One region of the Streptomyces sp. NPDC015130 genome, then DNA from elsewhere that is predicted to be linked to it. Evidence: riboswitches for the same ligand, from Rfam matches in the RefSeq annotation. Region 1 holds a riboswitch; the other holds the start of a gene.
The links. Region 1 has a riboswitch for glycine ahead of gcvP (aminomethyl-transferring glycine dehydrogenase). Riboswitches for the same ligand answer to the same signal wherever they lie in the genome.
Positions count from the first base shown of each region.

Region 2: another riboswitch for glycine. It lies ahead of gcvT (glycine cleavage system aminomethyltransferase GcvT); the one in region 1 lies ahead of gcvP (aminomethyl-transferring glycine dehydrogenase).

Region 1 is NZ_JBIBVC010000010.1:293,111-297,898, reverse strand. It holds gene ACF08F_RS22875 (DNA polymerase IV) at 1-1,000, shown strand, start outside; gene ACF08F_RS22870 (PRC-barrel domain-containing protein) at 1,324-1,698, opposite strand; glycine riboswitch at 1,812-1,911, shown strand; gene gcvP (aminomethyl-transferring glycine dehydrogenase) at 2,089-4,788, shown strand, end outside.
Region 2 is NZ_JBIBVC010000013.1:174,878-179,665, reverse strand. It holds gene ACF08F_RS26055 (enhanced serine sensitivity protein SseB) at 55-795, opposite strand; gene ACF08F_RS26050 (AAA family ATPase) at 1,132-1,812, opposite strand; glycine riboswitch at 1,964-2,063, shown strand; gene gcvT (glycine cleavage system aminomethyltransferase GcvT) at 2,236-3,360, shown strand; gene gcvH (glycine cleavage system protein GcvH) at 3,438-3,815, shown strand; gene glyA (serine hydroxymethyltransferase) at 3,847-4,788, shown strand, end outside.

The DNA of each region.
Region 1 (4,788 bases):
GGCCGACATCCTGGCGACCACCGGGCTCACGGGATCGGTGGGGCTCGCCGGTTCCAAGATGATCGCGAAGATCGCCTCCGAGGAGGCCAAGCCGGACGGGCTCGTCCTCATCGAGCCGGGCACGGAGCGGGAGCTCCTCGGGCCGCGGTCCGTGCGGATCCTGCCCGGGGTCGGGCCGGCGACCGGGGAGCACCTGCGGCGTGCCGGGATGACCACCGTCTCCGACCTGGCCGAGGCCGGCGAGGACGAGCTCGTACGGCTCCTTGGACGGGCGCACGGGGCCTCGCTGTACCGGATGGCCCAGGGGTACGACGATCGGGCCGTGGTGGCCGAGCGGGACGCCAAGTCGGTGTCGGTCGAGGACACCTTCGACGTCGACCTGCACGACCGGGTGCGGATCCGGACCGAGGTGGAGCGGCTCGCCGACCGGTGCGTGGCGCGGCTGCGGGCCTCGGGGCACTCGGGGCGGACCATCGTCCTCAAGGTGCGGCGGTACGACTTCTCGACGCTGACCCGGTCCGAGACGCTGCGGGGGCCCACGGACGACCCGGTCGTCGTGCGGGAGGCCGCCGGGCGGCTCCTGGAGGCGGTCGACACGACCGGGGGCGTCCGGCTGCTCGGGGTCGGCGTCAGCGGGCTCGCGGACTACACGCAGGAGGACCTCTTCGCCCAGGCGGAGGAGGAGCGGGCGGCGATGGCCGGGGTGGCGGCGGCGGAGCCCGTGGCGGGCGCCGACGGCGCCGGTTCCGGGGTCCCGGACGCGCCCGAGGCCGGTGGGGGCGTCGCCGCCGAGCGGCGGTGGGCGCCGGGGCACGACGTACGGCACGCGGTGCACGGGGCGGGGTGGGTGCAGGGGAGCGGGGTCGGGCGGGTCACGGTGCGGTTCGAGGACCCGTGGTCGGCGCCCGGGCGCGTACGGACGTTCTCCGTGGACGATCCGGAGCTGGAGCCTTCGGAGCCGCTGCCCTTGGTGCGGGGGGAGTGCCGGGCGGGGGCGTGAGGGCGGGGGCGGGGCGCCGGTGCGGGTGCCTGTGCGGTGTGCCGGAGCGGGTGGTGGAGGTGCGCCCGGCCTTGCGGCCGGGCCGGGGATCCCACCCGCACCACCCGTGCAGGAAGGCGGGCAGAGGTGCCGGTCTTCCTGTGGGGGTTTCGCGCCATTGGCGGCTGCGGGCGCGATGGGGCCTGTGGGTGCGACGGCCCGCCTGTACGGGTGCGTGGGCAGAGGTGCGGAACCTGCCCGCGGGGGTTTCGGGCCGTTGCCGGGGGTGGGCGTATGCGGCTTGTCGGGCCGGTCTTCCGGCGGAGGATCGGCTCTGTGGGGGTTCAGGGGCCCTCTTGGCCTGCCAGGCGGCCGAAGTCGGTGTCCTGGGGGGTTTGGGGGGCCGGGGGGAGCGTGAGGCTGTAGTGGCGGTAGAGCTGGAGTTCCTGCTCGGGGGAGAGGTGGCGGCCCACGCCGAAGTCCGGGGCGTCCTTGATCAGCGCGCGTTCGAAGGGGATGTGAAGGCCGTCTTCGAGCAGGTCGCTCGGTTCCAGGGGGACGAAGGCGTCCCGGCTGAACAGACCCGTGCGGACCGCCGCCCACTCCGGGACGCCGGTCGCGTCGTCCAGGTACACCTCGTCCACGGTTCCGATCTTGTTTCCGTTCCGGTCGAACGCCTTGCGGCCGATCAGGCTGCGCGGATCGATGTCGGTCTGCACGGTCCCTCCAACTGGTCGCAACTGCTCTGCACCTCTACCAAAGTGCACAAGTGGGATGTCGGCCACTTGAGCGACACCAGCCGCAACCGCGCTGGTAGGCTGGCTGTGGCTGTCGACCCTGTGCGGGAGAGTCCCCCGGAGAAACCTTTCGGAGGGCGCCGAAGGAGCAAATCCTCCCCGGAATCTCTCAGGCCCCTGTACCGCGCGGACGAGGTCACTCTGGAAAGCAGAGCGGTGTCCGACGGCATGCGCTCTCACCGACGGTGAAAGCCGGTGTGCCGCGAGGCGTGCCGGTGAAACTCTCAGGTTGAGATGACAGAGGGGGAGGCCGTCCGGGTACCCGCGCCGTGGTGCCCCTCGCAGGTCGTGACGACCAGGAGGCCTCCGTACATGACCGCCAACCGCATTCCGCTCTCCGAGCTCGAGCAGGGCATCCCGTTCGAGCAGCGGCACATCGGGCCCGACGCCGAGGCGCGGGCCAAGATGCTCGCCCAGGTCGGTTACGGCTCGCTCGACGAGCTCACGGCCGCCGCGGTGCCGGACGTGATCAAGAACGCCGAGGCGCTGGGCCTGCCGGCCGCGCGCACCGAGGCCGAGGTGCTGGCCGAGCTCCGCACCCTCGCGGACCGCAACCAGGTCCTCGCCCCGATGATCGGCCTCGGCTACTACGGCACGTTCACCCCGCCGGTGATCCTCCGCAACGTCATGGAGAACCCGGCCTGGTACACCGCCTACACCCCGTACCAGCCGGAGATCTCCCAGGGCCGTCTGGAGGCCCTGCTGAACTTCCAGACCATGGTCGCCGACCTGACCGGTCTGCCGACCTCCGGTGCCTCCCTGCTCGACGAGGGCACCGCCGCCGCCGAGGCCATGGCCCTCGCCCGGCGCGTCGGCAAGGTCAAGAACGGTGTCTTCCTCATCGACGCCGACGCCCTGCCGCAGACGATCGCCGTCATCGAGACGCGTGCCGAGCCGACCGGTGTCGAGGTCGTCGTCGCCGACCTGAGCGACGGCATTCCGGCCGAGGTCGCCGAGCGCGGCGTCTTCGGTGTGCTCCTCCAGTACCCGGGCGCCTCCGGTGCCGTCCGCGACATCAAGCCGCTGATCGACGCCGCCCACGAGCTCGGCGCCATCGTCACCGTCGCCGCCGACCTGCTCGCGCTCACGCTGCTCACCTCGCCCGGTGAGCTCGGGGCCGACATCGCCGTCGGTACGACGCAGCGCTTCGGTGTCCCCATGGGCTTCGGCGGTCCGCACGCCGGCTACATGGCCGTCCAGGACAAGCACGCCCGCTCCCTGCCCGGCCGCCTCGTGGGTGTCTCCGTCGACGCCGACGGCAACCGCGCGTACCGCCTGGCGCTCCAGACCCGCGAGCAGCACATCCGCCGCGAGAAGGCCACCAGCAACATCTGCACCGCCCAGGTGCTGCTCGCCGTGATGGCCGGCATGTACGCCGTCTACCACGGCCCGGAGGGCCTGAAGGGCATCGCGCTCCGCACCCACCGCTACGCCACGATCCTCGCCGCGGGCCTCACCGCCGGCGGTGTCGACGTCGTGCACGGCTCGTACTTCGACACCCTGACCGTCCGGGTGCCCGGCAAGGCCGACGAGGTCGTCGCCGCCGCCCGCGAGGCCGGCGTGAACCTCTACCGCGTCGACGCCGACCTCGTCTCGATCTCCTGTGACGAGACCACCGGCCGCGAGCAGCTCGCCGCCGTCTGGGCCGCCTTCGGTGTCGAGGGCGACATCGCGGCCCTCGACGCCGCCGCCGAGGACACGCTGCCCAGCGGACTGCTGCGCTCCGACGCCTACCTGACCCACCCGGTCTTCCACGCGCACCGCTCCGAGACGTCGATGCTGCGCTACCTGCGCAAGCTCGCCGACCGCGACTACGCGCTCGACCGCGGCATGATCCCGCTCGGCTCCTGCACGATGAAGCTGAACGCGACGACCGAGATGGAGCCGGTGACCTGGCCCGAGTTCGGCCAGATCCACCCCTTCGCCCCGGTCGACCAGGCGCAGGGCTACGTCACGCTCATCACCGAGCTGGAGGAGCGCCTCGCCGAGGTCACCGGCTACGACAAGGTGTCGATCCAGCCCAACGCCGGTTCGCAGGGCGAGCTGGCCGGTCTGCTGGCCGTCCGCGCCTACCACCGCGCCAACGGCGACCTCCAGCGCACCGTCTGCCTCATCCCGTCCTCCGCGCACGGCACCAACGCCGCCTCCGCCGTGATGGCCGGCATGAAGGTCGTCGTCGTCAAGACCGCCGACGACGGAGAGGTCGACGTCGCGGACCTGCGTGCCAAGATCGAGCAGTACCGCGACGAGCTGTCCGTGCTGATGATCACCTACCCGTCCACGCACGGCGTCTTCGAGGAGCACGTCGCCGACATCTGCGCCGAGGTCCACGAGGCCGGCGGTCAGGTGTACGTCGACGGCGCCAACCTCAACGCGCTGGTCGGTCTGGCCAAGCCGGGCAAGTTCGGCGGCGACGTCTCGCACCTGAACCTGCACAAGACCTTCTGCATCCCGCACGGCGGCGGCGGCCCGGGCGTCGGCCCGGTCGGCGTCCGCGCGCACCTCGCGCCGTACCTGCCGAACCACCCGCTGCAGCCGACGGCCGGCCCGGAGACGGGCGTCGGCCCGATCTCGGCCGCCCCGTGGGGCTCCGCCGGCATCCTGCCGATCTCCTGGTCGTACGTCCGCCTCATGGGCGGCGAGGGCCTCAAGCGCGCCACGCAGGTCGCCGTCCTCGCGGCGAACTACATCGCCAAGCGCCTGGAGCCGCACTTCCCGGTCCTCTACACCGGTCCGGCCGGTCTGGTCGCCCACGAGTGCATCGTGGACCTGCGTCCGATCTCGAAGGAGACGGGCGTCTCGGTCGACGACATCGCCAAGCGCCTGATCGACTACGGCTTCCACGCGCCGACGATGTCCTTCCCGGTGGCCGGCACGCTGATGATCGAGCCCACCGAGTCCGAGGACCTCACCGAGCTCGACCGCTTCTGCGACACGATGATCGCGATCCGTGCCGAGATCGACAAGGTCGGCTCGGGCGAGTGGCCCGCGGACGACAACCCGCTGCACAAC
Region 2 (4,788 bases), on a different contig from region 1:
TTCGGTTCGGCTGAGCTCTCGGTCCAGTTCAGTTCAGCTTAGACAGGGTGCCGCTCACCCGGCGGCGCGCTGGTAGAAGGGGCGAACCCGCTCCAGCATCCAGTCGCCGACCGGGTCCCGCGCCATGTCGAGCAGGATGAGGTTCACCGGCCAGGCGGCCTCGACGCGGCCCAGGGCGCGGCCGAGGGCGTCCAGGGGCGCGTTCCGGTCGACGCCGTCCCAGGCGACGAGCTGGACGCCGATGAAGAGGGCGGGTTCGGTGCCCTCGACGCTCGCGAGGGCGCGGCGGGCGGTGGCGACGACTCCGGTGGCCTCGAACTCGGCGGAGGCGGCGGCGAGGAAGTCGACGGGGTCGTCCTGCCAGTCGGGCTCGAAGAGCCGGACGCGCCCGCCGCTGGCGGGGCCGTCGAGGGGGGTGCGGCCGACGCGGCAGAGCTCCGCGACGGCGGGCGGGGGCAGCGGGACGCCGACGGTGCCGCCGGGGTTCACGGCGATGCCGAGCTGCGGGGGCAGGCCGCGGGCGAAGTCGCGGGCGGGGGCGACGGTGTAGGACATGTGGGTGCCGACACAGGCGAGGAACTGCTGTTCGGAGCTGAAGACGGGGACGAAGGCCGCGCCGTCGATCTCCATGGTGGCGAGGTCCAGGTCGGGGCTCTCGGGGCCGCCGCCGTTGGGCAGGGGCACCCAGATCTCGCTGCGGCCCAGCACCTCGACCAGCCGGCCCCCTGCGGCGGGGTTGCCGAGCGAGGCGGCCAGCACCTCTTCGAGCTCATTGCCCGGCCACGTCACGTCCACGGTCCCTCTTCCCCTGTCTCGCGGGGGCGCGCCCTCCCGCGCCGCCCCGCAGCACCCTAACGCCGCCTTGACGCCGTCGTGGCCAAAAGCAGCGGGTACGAGTGTGGGACAGCCCTCAGAGACCGTCCACGGCGCCCCGCCGGAGCGCGCCGCGGACGGCGCGCGGAGCAGGCCCCCGCAGCCTCGCGGACGGCGTCAGGACCGGGCCTCGGGCCGGATCCAGGACGACGTCAGGGCCGGATCGAGGGCGGCATGCGGACCGGGCCTCGGGCCGCCTCGCGGACGGCACCCCGACCGGGCCTCGGGCCGGATCGAGGACGGCACCCCGACCCGGCCTCAGGCCGCGTCGCGGAAGCCGATCTTCCGGAGGGCGCCCGCGGAGTCCCGGTCGAGCAGGGTCGCCGAGGCGCAGCCGTGCGGCAGGCTGCCGGACTCGGCGGCCTTCAGCATCCGGCCGACGGCCCGCCGGTGCCGGGCGAAGGCGTACGCGGAGACTCCGCGGCCCCGGGCGCGCTGGCCGTCGCGCGCGGTGTCCGGCGTGACGTCGAGCAGGACCAGGTGCAGGGCGCTGCCGCGGCGTCTCGCCTCGCGGGCGAGCCAGCCGCGCACCCAGGACTGGGTGCCGCAGTCGTGCACGATCACGCTCGCGCCGGAGCGCAGGGCGCGGCGCAGTCCGGCGTAGTGCGCGATCCGGACCAGGGGGCGGTAGACCGCGTACGGCAGGAGGCGCGGCATGCGGGCCTCCCAGCGCTCGCGGGTGTCCTGGGAGTCGATCCCCCGGCCGTCGGCGGCGCGCTTCATGAGCGTGGACTTGCCGCTGCCGGGCAGCCCGGAGACGACGACCAGGTCGCCCGCCGCGAAGGTGAGGGCGCGGGGGCCGCGGCCGCCGCGCTCGCGCAGGTCCCGCAGGATCCGGCCGCGGCGGCCGGTCCCGGCGCGCGCCCTGGTGCGGGCCCGGGCGCGCTGGGGCGGTATGCCGGTACCCGTCGCGTACGCGCCGGTGTGCTGGATCCTCATCGTTGCTCCCCCTGCCGGGCCTCAGGAGACCCTTGCCCACAAAGTGTAAAGAAGCGGTAATGAGATACAAGTGATGTGCCACGCGGAGCCCGCGTGCAATGATGTGCGCGCCAGGCGCGCACAGTCGCCACACAATCGCATACCGGCCGCTCGAATCCGCGCGGGAGAGTTCCGGACCGCCCGAGGCGTCCGGACGCCGAAGGAGCAAGACCCTCCCTTGAATCTCTCAGGCCCCGTACCGCGTGGATGAGGCAGATCTGAAAAGCGGGACACCCTGCCGTGTCCCCACCCAAGGTGCAAGCCGAGCTCTCGACGACGAGATGCCTTCGGTGAACCTCTCAGGTTCCATGACAGATGGGGAGGACGTCCTCGCCCGTCATGTGTTTCGTCACCGAACCGCCCTTGGGATCCGGGAGCCACCCCATGAGCACTGCCCCCCGTCTGACCGCCCTCGATGCGCTGCATCGTTCGCTGGGCGCGACCATGACCGACTTCGCGGGCTGGGACATGCCGCTGCGCTACGCCAGTGAGCGGGACGAGCACGTCGCCGTCCGGACCAAGGCGGGCCTCTTCGACCTCTCCCACATGGGTGAGATCACCGTCACCGGTCCGCAGGCCGTCGAGCTCCTCGACTTCGCCCTGGTCGGCAACATCTCCACGGTGGGCGTGGGCCGCGCCCGCTACACGATGATCTGCCAGGAGGACGGCGGCATCCTCGACGACCTGATCGTCTACCGCCTCGGCGAGACGGAGTACATGGTCGTCGCCAACGCCTCCAACGCGCAGGTCGTCCTCGACGCGCTGACCGAGCGCGCGGCCGGCTTCGAGGCCGAGGTCCGCGACGACCGCGACGCGTACGCGCTGATCGCGGTCCAGGGCCCGGAGTCCCCCGGCATCCTGAAGTCGCTCACCGACGCCGACCTGGACGGCCTGAAGTACTACGCCGGCCTGCCGGGCACGGTCGCGGGCGTGCCCGCGCTGATCGCCCGTACCGGCTACACCGGCGAGGACGGCTTCGAGCTCTTCCTGAAGCCCGAGCACGCCGAGGGCGTCTGGAAGGCGCTGACCGAGGCGGGCGCCCCGGTCGGTCTGATCCCCTGCGGCCTGTCCTGCCGCGACACGCTCCGCCTGGAGGCGGGCATGCCGCTGTACGGCCACGAGCTGACGACCGCCCTCACCCCCTTCGACGCCGGTCTCGGCCGGGTCGTGAAGTTCGAGAAGACGACCAACGACGGCCGCTTCGTCGGCCGCGAGGCGCTGGAGAAGGCCGCCGAGCGCGCCGAGACCGCCCCGCCGCGCAGGCTCGTCGGCCTGGTCGCCGAGGGCCGCCGGGTCCCGCGCGCCGGTTTCTCGGTCGTCAAGGACGGCGTGGTGATCGGCGAGGTGACCTCGGGCGCCCCGTCCCCGACGCTCGGCAAGCCGATCGCGATCGCCTACGTGGACGCGGCGCACGCCGCTCCGGGCACCGAGGGTGTAGGTGTGGACATCCGCGGCACCCACGAGCCCTACGAGGTCGTGGCGCTGCCGTTCTACAAGCGCCAGAAGTGACGCAGTCGTCTCATCCCGGGTCTCACCCCGCGAGACCCACGTTCATCAGTACTCCCCCGATCCAGGAGAATCAGGTCATGAGCAACCCCCAGCAGCTGCGCTACACCAAGGAGCACGAGTGGCTGTCGGCCGCCGAGGACGGCGTCGCGACGGTCGGCATCACGGAGTTCGCGGCCAACGCGCTCGGTGACGTCGTCTACGCCCAGCTCCCCGAGGTCGGCTCGACCGTCACCGCGGGCGAGACCTGTGGCGAGCTGGAGTCGACGAAGTCCGTGAGCGACCTGTACTCCCCCGTCTCGGGTGAGGTCGTCGCCGCCAACCAGGACGTGGTGGACGACCCGTCGCTGGTGAACACGGCTCCGTTCGAGGGTGGCTGGCTGTTCAAGGTACGTGTCGCGGGCGAGCCGGACGAGCTGCTCTCCGCCGACGAGTACACCGCGTTCTCCGCCGGCTGAGACCGGGCCCGAGACCCCTAGGGATCGATTCATGTCGCTTCTGAACACTCCCCTCCACGAGCTGGACCCCGACGTCGCCGCCGCCGTCGACGCCGAGCTCCTTCGTCAGCAGTCCACCCTCGAGATGATCGCCTCGGAGAACTTCGCTCCGGTCGCGGTCATGGAGGCCCAGGGCTCCGTCCTCACCAACAAGTACGCCGAGGGCTACCCGGGCCGCCGCTACTACGGCGGCTGCGAGCACGTCGACGTGGCCGAGCAGATCGCGATCGACCGGGTCAAGGACCTGTTCGGCGCCGAGTACGCCAACGTCCAGCCGCACTCCGGCGCCTCCGCGAACCAGGCCGCCCTCTTCGCGATCGCCCAGCCCGGCGACACGATCCTGGGTCTGGACCTGGCGCACGGCGGCCACCTCACCCACGGCATGCGCCTGAACTTCTCGGGCAAGCAGTTCAACGTGGTCGCGTACCACGTGGACGAGGCCGGTCTGGTCGACATGGCCGAGGTCGAGCGCCTCGCCAAGGAGCACCGCCCGAAGGTCATCATCGCGGGCTGGTCCGCCTACCCGCGTCAGCTGGACTTCGCGGAGTTCCGCCGGATCGCCGACGAGGTCGAGGCCTACCTGTGGGTCGACATGGCCCACTTCGCGGGTCTGGTCGCGGCCGGTCTGCACCCGAACCCGGTCGAGTACGCGGACGTGGTGACCTCCACCACGCACAAGACGCTCGGCGGCCCCCGCGGCGGCATCATCCTCGCGAAGAAGGAGTTCGCGAAGAAGCTGAACTCCTCGGTCTTCCCCGGCTTCCAGGGCGGCCCGCTGGAGCACGTGATCGCGGCCAAGGCCGTCTCCTTCAAGGTCGCGGCCTCGGAGGACTTCAAGGAGCGCCAGCAGCGCACCCTGGACGGCGCCCGCATCCTCGCCGAGCGTCTGGTCCGGGACGACGTCACCGCGCACGGTGTCTCGGTCCTGTCCGGC